One region of the Hylemonella sp. GW821-FHT12C09 genome, then DNA from elsewhere that is predicted to be linked to it. Evidence: predicted binding sites of a transcription regulator. Region 1 holds the regulator's gene; each other region holds the start of a gene.
The links. Region 1 encodes sigma-54, which starts transcription at its own class of promoters, with help from an activator protein. Its sites were predicted from a motif close to TGGCANGNAANCTGCTTT; they were not measured.
Positions count from the first base shown of each region.

Region 2: AC1RRP_RS04810 (circularly permuted type 2 ATP-grasp protein) is a predicted target of sigma-54. The motif match lies at 2,707-2,724, and genes of this name have one in related genera.
Region 3: AC1RRP_RS07690 (urease subunit gamma) is a predicted target of sigma-54. The motif match lies at 2,488-2,505, and genes of this name have one in related genera.

Region 1 covers NZ_JBXAQQ010000010.1:19,253-25,178, reverse strand. The annotation lists gene AC1RRP_RS15605 (class II glutamine amidotransferase) at 1-342, shown strand, start outside; gene gshB (glutathione synthase) at 339-1,301, opposite strand; gene lptA (lipopolysaccharide transport periplasmic protein LptA) at 1,489-2,088, shown strand; gene lptB (LPS export ABC transporter ATP-binding protein) at 2,148-2,918, shown strand; gene rpoN (RNA polymerase factor sigma-54) at 3,112-4,683, shown strand; gene AC1RRP_RS15580 (THUMP domain-containing class I SAM-dependent RNA methyltransferase) at 4,685-5,926, shown strand, end outside.
Region 2 covers NZ_JBXAQQ010000002.1:198,375-204,300, reverse strand. The annotation lists gene AC1RRP_RS04815 (transglutaminase family protein) at 1-2,622, opposite strand, end outside; gene AC1RRP_RS04810 (circularly permuted type 2 ATP-grasp protein) at 2,749-4,254, shown strand; gene AC1RRP_RS04805 (alpha-E domain-containing protein) at 4,272-5,231, shown strand; gene AC1RRP_RS04800 (proteasome-type protease) at 5,302-5,926, shown strand, end outside.
Region 3 covers NZ_JBXAQQ010000003.1:374,035-379,960, reverse strand. The annotation lists gene AC1RRP_RS07700 (CbbQ/NirQ/NorQ/GpvN family protein) at 1-791, shown strand, start outside; gene AC1RRP_RS07695 (nitric oxide reductase activation protein NorD) at 775-2,379, shown strand; gene AC1RRP_RS07690 (urease subunit gamma) at 2,674-2,976, shown strand; gene AC1RRP_RS07685 (hypothetical protein) at 2,990-3,148, shown strand; gene AC1RRP_RS07680 (HupE/UreJ family protein) at 3,191-3,790, shown strand; gene AC1RRP_RS07675 (urease subunit beta) at 3,804-4,109, shown strand; gene ureC (urease subunit alpha) at 4,195-5,913, shown strand.

The sequences.
Region 1 (5,926 bases):
TCCAAGTCGCACGCCAGCGTGCCCAGCATTGCGGAACTCACGCTCACCCTGCGCGAACTGGTGCCGCAGATCTCGAAATACGGCACCTTCAATTTCCTGCTGAGCAATGGCGAGGCGCTGTGGGCACATGCCTCCACGAACCTGTACCACGTGGTGCGTCAGCACCCCTTCGGCAGCGCCACGCTGCGCGACGAGGACCTGAGCGTGAACTTTGCCGAGCACGCCGCCTCGGGCGACCGCGTGGCGGTGGTGGTAACAGCGCCGCTGACGACCAACGAGGCCTGGACGCTGTTTGCGCCGGGCGAGTTGCGGGTCTTCGTGGACGGGGCGCCGGTAGCCTAGCGTACGGTCAGGGCCGCTTCCAGTGCGTCGACGAACATCGATGCCACGTCGAAGCCGGCCTGGTCGGTGATTTCCTGGAAGCAGGTGGGGCTGGTGACGTTGATCTCGGTGAGACAGTCGCCGATCACGTCCAGGCCGATGAGCAGCAGGCCGCGTGCGGCCAGCACGGGGCCGATGGCCTCGGCGATCTCGCGGTCGCGCGTGCTCAGGGCCTGGGCCACGCCCTTGCCGCCAGCCGCCAGGTTGCCGCGCACCTCGCCGCCCTGCGGGATGCGTGCCAGCGCATAGGGCACGGGCTTGCCGCCGATGACCAGGATGCGCTTGTCGCCCTGGGCGATGGCCGGCAGGAACTTCTGCACCATCAGGGTTTGCGCGCCGTCGCGGTTCAGCGTCTCGATGATGGCGCCCAGGTTCAGGCCCTCGTCCTTCACCCGGAAGATGCCCATGCCGCCCATGCCGTCCAGCGGCTTGAGGATGATGTCGCGGTGCTGGGTGTGGAAGTCGCGCACGGCCTGCGCTTCGCGCGTGACCAGGGTGGGCGTGGTGAACTCGGGGAACTCGAGGATGGCGAGCTTTTCCGGGTGGTCACGCAGGGCGCGCGGTTTGTTGAAGACCCGGGCGCCTTCGCGCTCGGCCTGTTCCAGCAGGTGGGTGGCGTAGAAGAATTCGCTGTCGAAGGGCGGGTCCTTGCGCATGACGATGGCGTCGAAGTCGCGCAGCGCAGCCAGGCGCTGCGCCGGCGCCAGCGGCGCTTCGTGGAACCAGTGTTCTTCGTGGCCGGTCAGGCGGATGCGACGCACATGGGCCTGCACGCCGGTGGTGGCCAGCCAGCTCAGGTGGCGCGGCTCACAGGCTGCCAGCGTGTGGCCACGGCGTTGTGCCTCGCGCATCATCGCGAAGGTACTGTCCTTGTAAGTCTTGAACGATTCCAGCGGATCGGCGACGAAAAGCAGGTTCATGGCAGGGGGTCGCAGCGTGGTGAGGGGGAGGAGCCGGGAAGTCTCTCATGAAACCAGAGAGCACGGTGGAGCAGGCCCATGGACGCGGGGCGGGTGGCCCGCTGGAAAACAGGCAAAAGCAAGGACTGGACCAGCCGTCCGACCCGATTACAATGACCGAGACCCAGAGAGCAAGATTCGTGCCTTTATGAAATTTCCCCTCCTCCGCCTCCTGCTGTGCGCGGCCTGCGCCTTGACGGCGGGCGTGGCCGGTGCCGAGACGGCCGATGCCAAGAAGCCGATGAACATCGAGGCCGATGCGCTGCGCTATGACGACCTCAAGCAGATCAGCGTCTTCAGCGGCAATGTGGTGCTGACCCGCGGCTCCATCATCATCAAGGGCACACGCATCGAAGTGCGCCAGGACCCGCAGGGTTACCAGTTCGGCGTGGTGACGGCCGAGCCGGGCCAGCGCGCCTTCTTCCGCCAGAAGCGTGACGGCGAGGACGAATACATCGAGGGTGAGAGCGAGACCATCGAATACGACGGTCGCGCCGACGTGTTCAAGCTCATCAAGGACGCCCGGCTGCGCCGCCTGCGTGGCACCCAGGTGGCCGATGTGGTGACGGGCAACATCATCCAGTACAACAGCCTGACGGACGTCTTCACGGTGGACGGCAGCCCGCAAAAGGGCGGCGAGCGTGTGCGCGCCACCCTGACGCCGCGCAACGAGACGGCCGCGCCACCGGCCCCGCGCGCCAGCGCGCCCCTGCGCACCGACAACACCCTGGGCGGAGGGCGCAAGTGAGCGACAGCCTGCAGACCGCCGCCGGCACCCTGCCGCCCGATTCCCAGCCTGACTCGGCTGTGGCCCAGGACACGCTGCCCGGCGGCGAACCCAGCCGCCTGGAGGCACGCCACCTCAAGAAGTTCTACGGCAGCCGCGAGGTCGTCAAGGACGTCTCGCTGACCGTGCGCAAGGGCGAGGTGGTGGGTCTGCTGGGGCCCAACGGCGCGGGCAAGACCACGTCCTTCTACATGATCGTGGGCCTGGTGCGTGCCAGCGCCGGCGAGATCCTGATCGACGACGATGCGGTCGCGCACATGCCCATCCACCAGCGTGCGCGTCTGGGCCTGAGCTACCTGCCGCAGGAGGCGTCGATCTTCCGCAAGCTCAACGTCGAGGACAACGTGCGCGCCGTGCTGGAACTGCAGCATGGCGAAGACGGCAAGCCCCTGCGCAAGGACGAGATCGAGCAGCAGCTCACCGCCCTGCTGCAGGACCTGCGCGTGGAGCATCTGCGCGCCTCGCCGGCACTGGCGCTGTCCGGTGGCGAGCGCCGCCGCGTGGAGATCGCGCGCGCCCTGGCCACGCAGCCGCGTTTCATCCTGCTGGACGAACCCTTCGCCGGCATCGACCCGATCGCGGTGATCGAGATCCAGCGCATCATCAGCTTCCTGAAAGCGCGTGGCATCGGCGTGCTCATCACCGACCACAACGTGCGCGAGACCCTGGGCATCTGCGACCACGCCTACATCATCAGCGAGGGCCGCGTGCTGGCCCAGGGCACCCCGGCCGAGATCGTCAACAACGCCGACGTGCGCCGGGTCTACCTGGGCGAGCACTTCAAGATGTGACTATGGCCCCCACGCTCGGCACTGGCGTGCCCTCGCTGCCTCCCGAGGGGGCTGAGGCCCGCGGCTCCAAGCCTGCCTGCGCAGGCTTGGACGGGCTGAAGAGACACGCACGTCTCGTGCCGTCATGTCTCGCGCCTTGGGGCGGCCCGGCGGCGCTCACGCCGAACCCTCTGGCTGATCGAATCAGGTACACATGAAACAGGGACTGTCGCTGCGGGTCTCCCAGCATCTGGCGCTCACGCCCCAGCTGCAGCAGTCCATCCGCCTCCTGCAACTCTCCACGCTGGAGCTGAACCAGGAAGTCGAGCAGCTGCTCGACGAAAACCCCTTTCTGGAGCGTGCCGACGACAGCGTCGAGCGCGAGGCCCACGGCCTGGAGCGTGCCGACACCCCGGTGTCGCAGGACGAGGCCGACTACGACTACAGCAGCACCCCGGCCAGTGAGGGACCGGACGAAACCGCGGCGGTGACCAGCCTGGAGAGCGAGGGCAGCTGGGAGGGGGACGGCAGCGTGGACATGTCGCCCGACGACAGCGAGTGGGGCGGCGACGCCCCGGCGCGCAACGGCGCGCGCGAGGACGACGAAGCCGACGCCACGGAGCTGGCGCGCAGCCAGGAGTCGCTGCAGGACTTTCTCAAGCGCCAGGCCCTGTCCCTGCGCCTGGGTGCCGAAGACAGCGCGGCGCTGCAGTTCCTGATCGAGTCGCTCAACGAAGACGGTTACCTGGAGGACCCGATCGAGGAGCTGGCGCGCAGCCTGACCGGGGAGGATCCGGAGCACGAGGAGGCGATGATCGCGCACTTCGCGCTGGCGCTGCGCCTGCTGCAGAGCCTGGAGCCCACGGGCGTGGGCGCGCGCAGCATGGCCGAGTGCCTGCGCCTGCAGTTGCTGGCCCTGCAGGCCGATGCGATGCGGGGTGCGGCGTCCTTGCCCGAACCGGCGGTGGTGGCGCAGGCCCTGCGCATGATCGAGCAGCCGCCCGAACTGCTGGCGCGGCGCGACCTCAGGAAACTGGCCCAGCTCTGCGGCGGCAGCGAGGCCCTGACGCGCGAGGCCCTGGGCCTCGTGGCCCGGCTGGAGCCCAAACCCGGCCGGCGCTTCGTGAACGTCGAGCGCAACGTGATCGTTCCCGACGTGCTGGTGCTGCGCAGCGGCAGCGGAGCGCAGACGCGTTTTCGTGTCCAGCTCAACCCCGACGTGATGCCCAGGCTGCGCGTGCACGACATCTATGCCAACGCGCTCAAGGGCCACAAGGCCGGCGGCCGCGAGGGCGACAACTACGCCGCCCTGCAGCAGCGCCTGCAGGAAGCGCGCTGGTTCATCAAGAACATCCAGCAGCGTTTCGACACCATCCTGCGCGTCTCCAGCGCCATCGTCGAGCGGCAGAAGAACTTCTTCATGCACGGCGAGCTGGCCATGCGCCCGCTGGTGCTGCGCGAGATCGCCGACGAGCTGGGCCTGCACGAGTCCACCATCAGCCGCGTGACCACGGCCAAGTACATGGCCACGCCCTTCGGCACCTACGAGCTCAAGTACTTCTTCGGTTCGGGCCTGGGCACCGAGTCGGGCGGCAACGCCTCCAGCACGGCGGTGCGCGCGCTGATCAAGCAGTTTGTCAACGCCGAAAATGCCAAGAAGCCGCTGTCCGACAGCCAGCTCTCCGAGATGCTCAAGGAGCAGGGCATCGAGTGCGCGCGTCGCACCGTGGCCAAGTACCGCGAAGCCTTGAAAATAGCCCCCGCCAACCTGCGCAAGGCACTCTGACGTGAACCAACTCACTCTTTTTCTTCCCTGCGCCGCCGGCGTGGAGGACTACCTGGCCGCCGAGATCCTGCGGATCACGGAACTGCCCCCGGGCTGCATCACCAAACAGCGTGGTGGTGTGGCGGTGCGTACCTCGTTTGCGCACGCCATGCTGCTCAACCTCTACAGCCGCCTGGCGCAGCGTGTGCTGGTGCTGGTGTCGTACACCGAGTACCGCAGCGAACAGGACCTGTACCGCGCCGCCATGGCCGTGCCGTGGGAGCACTGGTTCACGCCCAAGGAGAGCATCAAGGTCGAGATCACGGCGCAGCACAGCCCGCTGACCAGCCTGAACTTCGCGGCGTTGAAGGTGAAGGACGCGGTCTGCGACCGTTTCCGCGAGACCTCGGGTGGCGTGCGCCCCGATGTGGACACCCAGTGGCCCGATGTGCGCATCTACGCCCACCTGACCACCGACAGCTGCTCGCTCTACATCGACACCTCGGGTGAACCGCTGTTCAAGCGCGGCTGGCGCGAGGACAAGGGCGATGCACCCCTGAAGGAAACCCTGGCGGCGGCCATGATCGCCGCCAGCGGCTGGGCCGAGGGCAACGCCGAGGGTGACCTGACGCCGCTGTACGACCCCTGCTGCGGCAGCGGCACCATCGCCATCGAGGCGGCGCAGATCGCCTGCAACATCGCGGCCGGCTCCCTGCGCCGTTTTGCCTTCGAGAAATACCGGCCCTTCCGCGCCGCCGAATGGGCCACCATGAAGGCCGAGGCTGCGCAGGCGGTGGTCAAACCCGAGCCGGGCCAGGCCGCGCTGATCTACGGTAGCGACGTGTCGCACCGCATGGTGGACTTCGCCGAGCGCAATGCCCAGCGCGCCGGCGTGGCCGACGTGATCGAGTTCCGTGGTGGTGACGCGCTGCAGCGCCTGCCGCCTTGCGCCACACCGGGCGTGATGCTGGTCAACCCGCCCTATGGCGAACGCATCGAGGCTGGCGGCTTCGCGGGGGCTGGCGCGGGCGCCAGGGCCGGTACGCCGCGTTTTGGCGCGCGTGAGCTGCCCGAAGCCGACAGCGCCGGTGATGACCAGGCCTTCTTCGGCAAGCTGGCCAGCCACTGGAAGAAAAACTACAGCGGCTGGACCGCCTGGGTGCTCACGCCCGACCTCAAGCTGCCCAGCAAGATGCGGCTGAAGGAATCGCGCCGCGTCCCGATGTGGAACGGCCCGCTGGAGTGCCGGCTGTTCAAGTTCGAG
Region 2 (5,926 bases), on a different contig from region 1:
GCTGCGGTGCGTGTTGCCCGTGATGTCGACCAGGATGTTGCGCAAGGTACGGTCCACGAGCCACGGCGGCATGTCCGCGCCGTACTTCTCCCGGTTGGTCTGGATCTCGCGTAGCGCGATCTCCAGTTCATAGAGCTGGTCGTTGCGGGCTTCGTCCACGCGCGGGGCCTGGCTGGTCGGGCCGATGAACATGCCGCTGAAGAGGTAGCTTAGCGAAGGATGGTTGTGCCAGTACAGCAGCAGGCTGGCCAGCAGCTCGGGCCGGCGCAGGAAGGGGCTGTCGGCGGGTGTGGCGCCGCCCAGCACCATGTGGTTGCCGCCACCGGTGCCGGTGTGGCGGCCGTCGGTCATGAACTTCTCGGCCGAGAGCCGGCATTCGAAGGCCGCGTCGTAGAGGAACTCGGTGTGCTGCACCAGTTCGCCCCAGTTGTGCGCGGGGTGGATGTTGACCTCGATCACCCCGGGGTCGGGTGTCACCTGCAGCAGCTTGAGGCGCGCGTCGCGCGGCGGCGGGTAACCCTCGAGCACGATCTTCATGCCCAGCTCGTCGGCGGTGGCCTCCACTGCGGCGAGCAGGTTCAGGTAGTCCTCCAGCCGTGCCAGCGGTGGCATGAACACGTAGAGCAGGCTGGACTTGCCGCCATGCGCGCCTTCGGCCTTGGGGCCGTTGGCGCGCATGGGGTCGCGCGCCTCCACGCACAGGGCGGTGCGGGTGATCCAGTGCGCCGATTCGAAGCGCTGCGGCGATCGCGGCTGGGCCAGCGTCGCGTGCGAGGGCTGGCCCTCGCCGCGCAGAGTGGCCTGCGCCGCGCCGGCTCGCCCCGGTCCGGCAGCATGCCCCTGGCCTTGCACGGCCACGATGCCGCCCTCGGCAAAACCGCCACCCATCTGGTGCGGCGCGTACTGCGTGCGCAGCTGGGCCGCCTGCGGCAGAGGCGTGCGCGGCGCGTAGGGGTCCTGCTCGATCAGGTAGGGGTAGTCACCGGGCTTGACCCAGGGCAGGGATTCCAGCGGCAGACGGTAACCCATGGGCGAGTCGCCGGGCAGCAGGTACATGCGGTCGTCGCGGAAGAACCAGGGCCCGGTGGACCAGGTGGGGCCTGCCAGTGCCGGGTCGTTCGCCTGCAGTGGCAGCACATAGCCCACCGCGGCGTCGAGTTTCTGCCCGAAGACCCGGCGCAGGCGGATGCGTTCCATCTCGTCGTCGAGTTTCGAGTCAAACGGGTCGACGTTCACGGGTAGCTTGCGTTCGCGCCAGAGGTAGTAGAAAACATCCTCGTAGCCCGGCTGGATGTACTGGCCCGTCATGCCCAGCTTCTCCGCCAGGGCGTGGGTGAAACGGCGCGCATCTTCGCTGGTGTAGGCCGCGGGCACGCGCTCGTCGGCAAACAGCTCGGGCTTGTGCCAGACGGCCTGGCCGTCCTGGCGCCAGTAGATCGACAGGGCCCAGCGCGGCAACTGTTCGCCCGGGTACCACTTGCCCTGGCCGAAGTGCAGAAAACCACCTTGCCCGTATTCGGTGCGCAATTTGTGCACCAATTCGGTGGCATAGGCCCGTTTGGTCGGACCCAGGGCATCCGTGTTCCATTCCGGTGCGTCGCGATCGCTGGCGGCCACATAGGTCGGCTCGCCGCCCATGGTCAGACGCACGTCACCGGCCTGCAAGCGGCGCTCCACCGCCTCGCCCAGCTGCATGACCTGGGCCCATTGCGCGTCGGTGTAGGGTTTCGTGACACGCGGAGATTCGTAGATGCGTGTGACCTGCATGTGGTGGGCGAACGCCACCTCGCTCTCGTCCACGCCGCCCTCCACCGGGGCCGCGCCCGAAGGCTGGGGCGTGCAGGCCAGGGGAATGTGGCCTTCACCGGCCATCAGGCCCGAGGTCGGGTCCAGGCCGATCCAGCCCGCGCCGGGCAGGTAGACCTCGCACCAGGCGTGCAGGTCGGTGAAGTCCACCTCGGTGCCGCTGGGGCCGTCCAGCGATCTCACATCGGGTTTGAGCTGGATCAGGTAACCCGAGACAAAACGCGCCGCCAGACCACAGTGACGCAGCAGCTGCACCATCAGCCAGCCCGAGTCGCGGCAGGAGCCGCTGCCCAGCCCCAGGGTCTGCTCGGGCGTCTGCACGCCGGGCTCCATGCGGATCAGGTACTTGATGTCGTTCTGCAACTGCTGGTTGAGCTTCACCAGGAAGTCGATCGTGCGCATCTTCGTGCGGTCGATCCGGGCCATGTACACCTTCAGATGCGGCGTGAGCGGTGGCACGGCCAGATAGGGCGCGAGCTCCTCGCGGGTGGCGGCACTGTAGCTGAAGGGGAACTGCTCGGCCTCGGGCTCCAGGAAGAAGTCGAAGGGGTTGTAGACCGCCATCTCCACCACCAGGTCCACCGTGACCTTGAATTCGCGGGTCTTGTCCGGGAAGACCAACCGGGCCTGGTAGTTGGCAAAGGGGTCCTGTTGCCAGTTGATGAAATGGGTGACAGGCTCGATCTTCAGGGAATACGAGATCACCTTGCTGCGGCAGTGCGGAGCCGGGCGCAGGCGTATGACCTGGGGCCCCAGGTTCACCAGACGGTCGTACTTGTAATGCGTGACGTGGTTCAGTGCGGCGTGGATGGACATGGCAGGGGCTCGGTTCAGGGAGGGCCTGCAATAGCGGCACAGGCCCTGGTGTCAGGACCGCAAGAACCGAGCCAGGCCCATGCTGGGCCCGAAAATTGCTGTAGTCGTCACAGGAGAGAAGGCGCCATGCTGAAATTCGACGAGATGTACCCCACACCGGCCACGGCCGGACAAAGCCAGAGCCAGGGCGCTGGACCAAGTCAGTCGCAATCCCAGGGACTGTCGTCAGGTGCCCAAGCGCGGGAACACTACCGCACCTATGCCCAGTGGCTGGCGCGCCAGAGCGCCGACGTGATGAAGGCCCGGCGTGACGAAGCGGAGATGATCTTTCGCCGGGTCGGCATCACCTTCGCGGTCTACGGTGCCAAGGACGAGGACGGCGCGGGTACCGAACGGCTCATCCCCTTCGACCTGATCCCGCGCATCATCCCCGCGCACGAATGGGCCGGCATGGAAAAAGGCCTGGTGCAGCGTGTCAACGCGCTCAACCGCTTCCTGCACGACGTCTACCACGATCAGGACATCATCAAGGCGGGTGTCATCCCGGCCGAGCAGATCCTGAACAATGCGCAGTTCCGTCCCGAGATGATGGGCGTGAACCTGCCCAACCAGGTCTATTCCAATATCAGCGGCATCGACATCGTGCGTGCGCCCAATGCCAAAGGCGAGGGCGAGTACTACGTGCTCGAGGACAACCTGCGCGTGCCCAGCGGCGTGAGCTACATGCTTGAAGACCGCAAGATGATGATGCGGCTCTTCCCCGATCTCTTCAGCGCCCACCGCGTGGCGCCCGTGGCCCACTACCCCGACCTGCTGCTGGAAACGCTGCGCGCCTCCGGCCCGGAGACTTCGGCCGAGCCGACGGTGGTGGTGCTCACGCCCGGCATGTACAACAGCGCCTATTTCGAACACGCCTTTCTGGCCCAGCAGATGGGCGTGGAGCTGGTCGAGGGGCAGGACCTGTTCGTCAAGGACAACTTCGTCTACATGCGCACCACGCGTGGCCCGCGCCGCGTGGACGTGATCTACCGCCGTGTCGATGACGACTTCCTCGACCCCAGGGTCTTCCGGCCCACCTCCACCCTGGGCTGCCCGGGCCTGATGGACGCCTACCGCGCCGGCCACGTGGCGATCTGCAACGCCGTGGGCACCGGGGTGGCGGACGACAAGTCCATCTACCCCTATGTGCCCAAGATGATCGAGTTCTACCTGGGCGAGAAACCCATCCTCAACAACGTGCCCACGCACATGTGCCGCAATGCCGAGGACCTGAAGTACGTGATGGCCAATCTCAAGGACCTGGTGGTCAAGGAGGTGCACGGCGCCGGGGGTTACGGCATGCTGGTGGGGCCAGCGGCCACCAAGGCCGAGATCGAGGCGTTCGGCAAGGCCGTGTTGGCCAACCCGAGCAATTACATCGCCCAGCCCACGCTGAGCCTGTCCACCTGCCCCACCTTTGTGGAGCAGGGCATCGCGCCGCGCCACATCGACCTGCGCCCCTTCGTGCTGACAGGCAAGGAGGTGCAGATGGTGCCGGGCGGCCTGACGCGCGTGGCGCTCAAGGAGGGGTCCCTGGTGGTCAACTCGTCGCAGGGCGGTGGCACCAAGGACACCTGGATCCTCGAAGTCTGAAAGTACAGGAGCACACCATGCTGAGCCGCACCGCCGATCACCTCTACTGGATGAGCCGCTACACCGAGCGCGCCGAGAACACGGCGCGCATGCTCAACGTGAACTACGAGACCTCGTTGCTGCCGCAGTCGGCGGCCGTGGCCCAGGTGGGCTGGCAGGGCCTGCTGTCCATCAGCGAGCTGCTGACCTCTTACCAGGCGCTGTACGGCGAGGTCACAGCCAAGGGCGTCATGGAATTCATGGTCAGCGACGAGGACAACCCCTCGTCCATCATCTCCTGCCTGCGCGCCGCGCGCGAGAACGCACGCGCCGTGCGCGGCACACTGACCACTGAGGTCTGGGAAACCCAGAACCAGACCTGGCTCTCGGTCATTCGCATGCTCAAGAGCGGAGAGTTCGAGCGCGACCCGGGCCAGTTCTTTGAATGGGTGAAATTCCGTTCGCACCTTTCGCGCGGCGTCACCGTGGGCACCATGCTGATGGACGAATCCCTGCACTTCATGCGCCTGGGCACCTTCCTCGAACGTGCCGACAACACCGCGCGCCTGGTGGACGTGAAGTTCCACGCGGTACAGAGCGACTTCTTCGGCAATGGGACGCAGAAGGACCAGGAGTACGACTTCTACCACTGGAGTGCCATCCTGCGCAGCGTCAGCGGCTTCGAGATCTACCGCAAGGTCTACCGCGACGTGATCAAGCCCGAGCGCGTGGCCGAACTGCTGATCCTGCGTCCCGACATGCCGCGTTCCCTGCACGCCAGCATGAACGAGGTGGTCAGCAATCTGCGCCTGGTCAGCAGCGACGAGGACAACGAGACCTTGCGCCAGGCGGGCAAGCTGCGCGCCGAGCTGCAATACAGCCGCATCGACGAAATCCTGGCCACCGGCCTGCACGCCTACCTGACCCAGTTCCTGGACCGGGTCAACAACATCGGCTCGCGCATCAGTCAGGATTTCCTCATGCCCGAAGTTGCCTGATCCCGGGCGCGGGGTCAGATCCCGCTGTCGTTAAGATGGCGGAGTCTCCAAACGATCGAAGTGATTTCGCATGACCTACTGCGTCGCCGTCCGCAATGAAGCCGGGCTGGTCTTTCTTTCCGATTCACGTACCAACGCCGGTGTGGACCAGATCAACACCTTTCGCAAGATGCACGTCTACGAGGTGCCGGGCGAGCGTGTCATGGTGCTGCTCACGGCCGGCAACCTGGCCGTCAGCCAGTCCGTGGCCAGCGGCCTGCGTGTGCAGATGCAGGCCCAGGGCGAGAAGCACCTGGGCAACGCGCCCAATATGTTCTCCGCCGCCAAGATCGTGGGCGACGCCGTGCGCAAGGTGCATGCGCGTGACGCCGAATCGCTCAAGGCCTTCGGCATCGAGTTCAACGTCAGCCTGATCTTCGGCGGCCAGATCCGTGGCGAGGAGCCGCGCCTCTTCAACGTCTATTCCGCCGGCAACTTCATCGAAGCCACGCCCGAGACACCGTATTTCCAGATCGGCGAATCCAAATACGGCAAACCCATCCTGGACCGCGTCATCGGCAGCCAGCTGAGCCTGGACGAAGTCGCCAAGTGCTGCCTGATCTCCATGGATTCGACCATGAAGTCCAACCTCTCGGTCGGCCTGCCGCTGGACCTGCTGTGTTACGAGAAGGACGCGCTCAAGGTGCAACGCCGCA
Region 3 (5,926 bases), on a different contig from region 1:
CCGACTACCGCGTGCGCACGCCGCCGTATTACCGGCCGGCGGCGCGCGAGGTGGCGCTCTACGAGCATGCCTACGCGCACCGCCTGCCCCTGATGCTCAAGGGGCCGACAGGCTGCGGCAAGACGCGCTTCGTCGAGTACATGGCCTGGAAGCTCGGGCGCCCGCTCGTCACGCTGGCCTGCAACGAGGACATGAGCGCCTCCGATCTCGTGGGGCGCTGGCTGCTGGACGAGCGCGGCACCACCTGGCACGACGGCCCGCTGACGCTGGCCGTGCGCCATGGCGGCATCTGTTACCTGGACGAGGTGGTGGAGGCGCGCCAGGACACCACGGTGGTGATCCACCCGCTGACGGATGCGCGGCGCATGCTGCCGCTGGACCGCAAGGGCGAGCTCGTGCATGCCCACCCGGACTTCCAGCTCGTGGTGTCCTACAACCCCGGTTACCAGAGCCGCGCCAAGGACATGAAACCCTCCACGCGCCAGCGTTTCGCGGCGCTGGCGTTCGATTACCCGCCGGAAGACACCGAGACCGAGATCGTCGCGCACGAGGCCGGCATCGCGCCCGAGCTGGCCGCGCGCCTGGTGGGCATTGCCCGGCGCACCCGCGCGCTGCGCGAACGCGGCCTGGACGAAGGCGCGTCCACCCGCATGCTCATCTACGCCGGCACGCTGATCCGCGACGGCGTGGACCCGCGCGACAGCTGCGAGATGACGATGATGCGCGCGCTGACCGACGACCCCGACATGACCGCGGCCCTGCGCGACCTGGTCGATGCCAGCTTCGCCTGAAGCGCCGCTGCCGGCGCTCGCCCTCCTGCTACAGGCGTTCAGCGGCCGTGCACTGCAGCTGCAGACTTTGCCTGCAACACCGCCCGATGCCCCGTCGGCGCGCGCCATCCTGGCGCCCTCCCACTTGCTGCTGCCTGCAGGCGTCTGGACAGATCAGCGCGCCGCCGTAGCCCATGCCGCCGCCCACCTGCTGTACTCGCGCCCGGCCCAGCCCTCGGCCACGCTCAAGCCCCTGGGCTTGGCCGTGGTTGGCGCCGTGGAGGACGCACGCGTGGAGCTGCTGCTGGCAGACACGCTGCCCGGCGTGCGAACCTGGTTCGACGCGCCGCTGCGCCAGGTGCTGGAAGCCGAGGGCCTGAGCGTGAACGCCCTGTTCTCACGCCTGGCACTCGCACTGCACGACGAGCACTACGCCGACGGCAACCACTGGGTGGACAAGGCACGCACGCTCTTTGCCGCTGCGCGCCGCGAACACGGGCTGGAGGACGACACCGCCTTTCGCCGCCTGGCCTCGGTGCTGGCCAACGACCTGGGCCAGATGCGCGTGCGCTTCGACCCGCGCCTGTACGCTGTGCCCGCGCCCTACCGCGACGACAACAGCTACCTCTGGGACCATGGTGTCGCCAGCGCCGGGCAGGCCCAGCCCCTGCAGGCGCCGCTGCAGGAACAGCAGCCCGCAAGCGGCGCAGCGGCACCAGCCGCCGAGTCGGTGCTCGCCGTCTTTCACTATCCCGAATGGGACGCGCGCAGCGCGGTGCTGCGGCCCGACTGGTGCACCCTGTACGAGCTGCGCCCCCTGCTCAAGGCCCAGGCAAGCACCGCACGCAGGCAAGGACCGCTGCCCGCGCCGCAACGGCACCGCGTCCAGCACGGCCGGCGCCTGCGCCGCCAGTGGGAGGGCGAGACCCTGGACCTGGATGCCGCCATCGAGGCGGCTGTCGAACGCCGCGTGCAAGGTACGCCCATGGGCCGCATCTTCCAGCGCCCGGGCCCGCAGATCCAGCCGCTGAGCCTCTTGGTGCTGCTGGACTGCTCCCAGTCCACTGGCACGCGCGTCCATGAACAGGCCGCCAGTCTGCTGGAGGTAGAGCAGGAAGCGGCCCTGCTGCTGGCGCGCGATGCGCAGGACAGCGGCCAGCGCATCGCCCTGCATGCCTTTTGTTCCGACACCCGTGCCCAGGTGCGTTACCACCGCCTGCTGGATTTCGGCCAGCCGCTGGACGCGCAGGCCGAGGCGAGGCTGCGCGCCGTGCAAGCCGCGTGGTCCACCCGCCTGGGCGCGGCCCTGCGCCACGCCACCGCCCTGCTGGCCGCCGAGCCGGCGGCGCAGCGTGCGCTGCTCGTGCTCACCGACGGTGAGCCCTCGGACGTGGACGTGCACGACCGGCGTTACCTGATCGACGACGCCCGGGCCGCCGTTCAGGAGGCCGCGCGCCGGGGCGTACCGGTCTGCGGCCTGGCGGTGGACGCGGGCGCAGCCGACTATGCGCGCCGGATCTTCGGTTCGGGCAATTTCCGCGTCGCCGAAGCGGCGGCGCAACTGCCGCGCCAGCTGGCTGCCTTGCATGCACGCTTTACATGCGCCTAGATCGCTTCAATCGCCCTGACTTGGTGCTGTTTAGGTTCGCGTTGCACCACAAGCAGGCATCCCTCTGGCCGCATGCACGGATCAGGGCAGACGGCGGGAACAAGGAAGCGGCACGGCTATTGCATGGTGATGCTCAGTAAAAAACACAAGACAGCACGACCATGGAACTGACACCCCGTGTTCGACCGGCCTTTGCGGCCGCGCGGGCTGACATTTGAGCGAAGCGATATGGAACTGACTCCCCGCGTTCGGCCGGCCTGAACGGCCGCGCGGTCTGATTTGAAGCGAAGCGTTATGGAACTAACTCCCCGCGAAAAAGACAAGCTGCTGATCTTCACCGCCGCCCTGTTGGCCGAACGGCGTATGGCGCGCGGGCTCAAGCTCAACTACCCTGAAGCCATGGCCTACATCAGCGCCGCGGTGATGGAAGGCGCGCGCGACGGCAAGACCGTGGCCCAGCTCATGAGCGAAGGCCGCACCCTGCTCAAGCGCGGCGACGTGATGGAAGGCATCGCCGAGATGATTCCCGACATCCAGGTCGAGGCCACCTTTCCCGACGGCACCAAGCTCGTCACCGTGCACCAACCCATCGTCTGAAAGCCGCACTGTCATGCGCAAGCTCATCATCTGCCTTTCTGCCCTGCTCATGACCAGCGCGACGCTGGCTGGTGAAAACGCGGCCCTGCCGACGCTGCACTTGCGCGACATCTTCGGCCTGCTCGTCTTCGCTGTGCTGGCCGGCATGGTGATCTGGCACCTGCGCCGCTGAGACGCTCATCGCATCACAAACCGCATCAAGGAGAGCCCACACATGACACCCTTCCTGCTCCGGCTGGCCTCTTGCGCCGCCCTGCTGCTGCCCGGCCTGGCCCTGGCCCACACCGGTGGGGGCGACGCCCATGCCCACGACGCGCTGGCCAGCGGCCTGTTGCACCCCTTCACCGGGCTCGACCATCTGGCCGCCATGCTGGCGCTGGGCGTGTGGAGTGCCCTGGCCGTGCGCCCCCTGTGGCTGGCCCCGGCCGCTTTTGTGCTGATGCTGGCCGTGGGCGCTCTGCTCGGATTTGCCGGCCTGGCCATCCCCGCGGTCGAACCCATGATTGCCAGTTCGCTGCTGGTGCTGGGCCTGCTGGTGGCCACACGCCGCGGACTGCCGGTGGCGGTGGCGGTCCTGCTGGCCGGGCTCTTCGCCTTTTTCCACGGCGCCGCACATGGCAGCGACCTGGCCGCCGACTGGGTGGGTACGGGTCGATGGCTGGCACTGGCCGGCATGGTGATGGCCACGGCCGCGCTGCACGGCCTGGGCATCGTGCTCGGCAACACCGTTTTCACACGCCTGCGCTGGCTCGGCGCTGCGGCCGGCGGTGGCGTGGCCCTGCTGGGTTCGGCCCTGCTGCTGCGCATGGCCTGAGGACCTCGTCATGATGATCCCCGGTGAACTGCTGATCGACGACGGCGCGCACACGCTCAACCCGGACCGGCGCACGCTGACCCTGGTGGTGAAAAACACCGCCGACCGGCCCATCCAGGTCGGCTCGCACTACCACTTTGCCGAGACCAACGGCGCGCTGGATTTCGACCGCACGGCCGCACGCGGCATGCGCCTGAACATCGCCAGCGGCACGGCCGTGCGCTTCGAGCCCGGCCAGCAGCGCACGGTGGAGCTGGTGGACTACGCGGGCGACCGCAAGGTCTACGGCTTTCGCGGCCTTGTCCAGGGGAAGCTATGAAGCCCCCACGTTCATCACTTCGTGTATTCACTGCCCCCCGAGGGGGCCGTAGCCTCCCTTGGGGCGGCCCGGCGGGAGTCCAGTTATGAACATGATCACCAAACGCGCCTACGCCGAGATGTTCGGCCCCACGGCGGGCGATCGCGTGCGCCTGGCCGACACCGACCTCATCATCGAAGTCGAGCAGGACTACACCCTGCGAGCCGGCGGCTACGGCGAGGAAGTGAAGTTCGGCGGCGGCAAGACCATCCGCGACGGCATGGCGCAAAGCCAACGCACCCGCGCCGAGGGAGCGATGGACACGGTGCTGACCAATGCGCTCATCATCGACCACTGGGGCATCGTCAAGGCCGACATCGGCCTGAAAGACGGGCGCATTGCCGTGATCGGCAAGGCCGGCAACCCCGACACCCAGCCCGGCGTGGACGTCATCATCGGCCCGGGCACCGAGATCATCAGCTGCGAAGGCAATATCGTCACGGCCGGGGGCATCGACAGCCACATCCACTTCATCGCGCCGCAGCAGATCGAAGAGGCGCTGTGCAGCGGAGTGACCACCATGCTGGGCGGCGGCACAGGTCCGGCCACGGGCACCCTGGCCACCACCTGCACGCCCGGCCCCTGGAACATCGAGCGCATGCTGCAGGCGGCCGACGCCTTCCCCATGAACCTGGGTTTCCTGGGCAAAGGCAATGCCAGCCTGCCGGCCGCGCTGCACGAACAGATCGACGCCGGCGTGATCGGCCTGAAGCTGCACGAGGACTGGGGCACCACGCCCTCGGCCATCGACAACTGCCTCAACGTGGCCGAGGCCACCGACACGCAGGTGGCCATCCACTCCGACACGCTCAATGAATCGGGTTTCGTCGAGAACACGATTGCGGCCGTGAACGGCCGCGGCATCTGTGCCTTCCACACCGAAGGCGCGGGCGGCGGCCACGCACCCGACATCCTCAAGGTGGTGGGCCAGGCCAACTTCCTGCCCAGCTCGACCAACCCCACCATGCCCTACACCGTGAACACGCTGGACGAGCACGTGGACATGCTCATGGTCTGCCACCACCTGGACCCGGCCATTGCCGAAGACCTGGCCTTCGCCGAAAGCCGCATCCGCAAGGAGACCATCGCGGCCGAGGACATCCTGCACGACCTGGGCGCCATCAGCATGATGAGCAGCGACAGCCAGGCCATGGGCCGCGTGGGCGAGGTCATCATCCGCACCTGGCAGACCGCGCACAAGATGAAGGCGCAGCGCGGCCGCCTGGAAGAGGACGGCGTGCGCAACGACAACTTCCGCGTCAAGCGCTACATCGCCAAATACACCATCAACCCGGCCATCGCCCACGGCATCAGCCACGAGGTGGGCAGCATCGCCCCGGGCAAGTGGGCCGACCTGGTGATCTGGAAACCGGCCTTCTTCGGCGTCAAGCCCGCGCTCATCCTCAAGGGGGGTTTCATCGCCTTTGCCGCCATGGGCGACCCCAATGCCAGCATCCCCACGCCCCAGCCGGTGCACTACCGGCCCATGTTCGGCGCCTATGGTGGCGCGCTACGCCAGACCTCGCTGACCTTCGTCTCGCAGGCGGCCCTGGCCGCCGACGTGGGCAAGCGCTACGGCCTGGGCAAGCAGCTGGCGGCGGTGAAGAACATCCGTGGTGTGAGCAAGCGCCACATGATCCACAACCACTACGTGCCGGCCATGGAAGTGGACGCCCAGACCTACCAGGTGCGCGCCGACGGCCAGCTGCTGACCTGCGGGCCGGCCACCAGCCTGCCCATGGCGCAGCGCTACTTCCTGTTCTGAAGCCGTAGCGCGG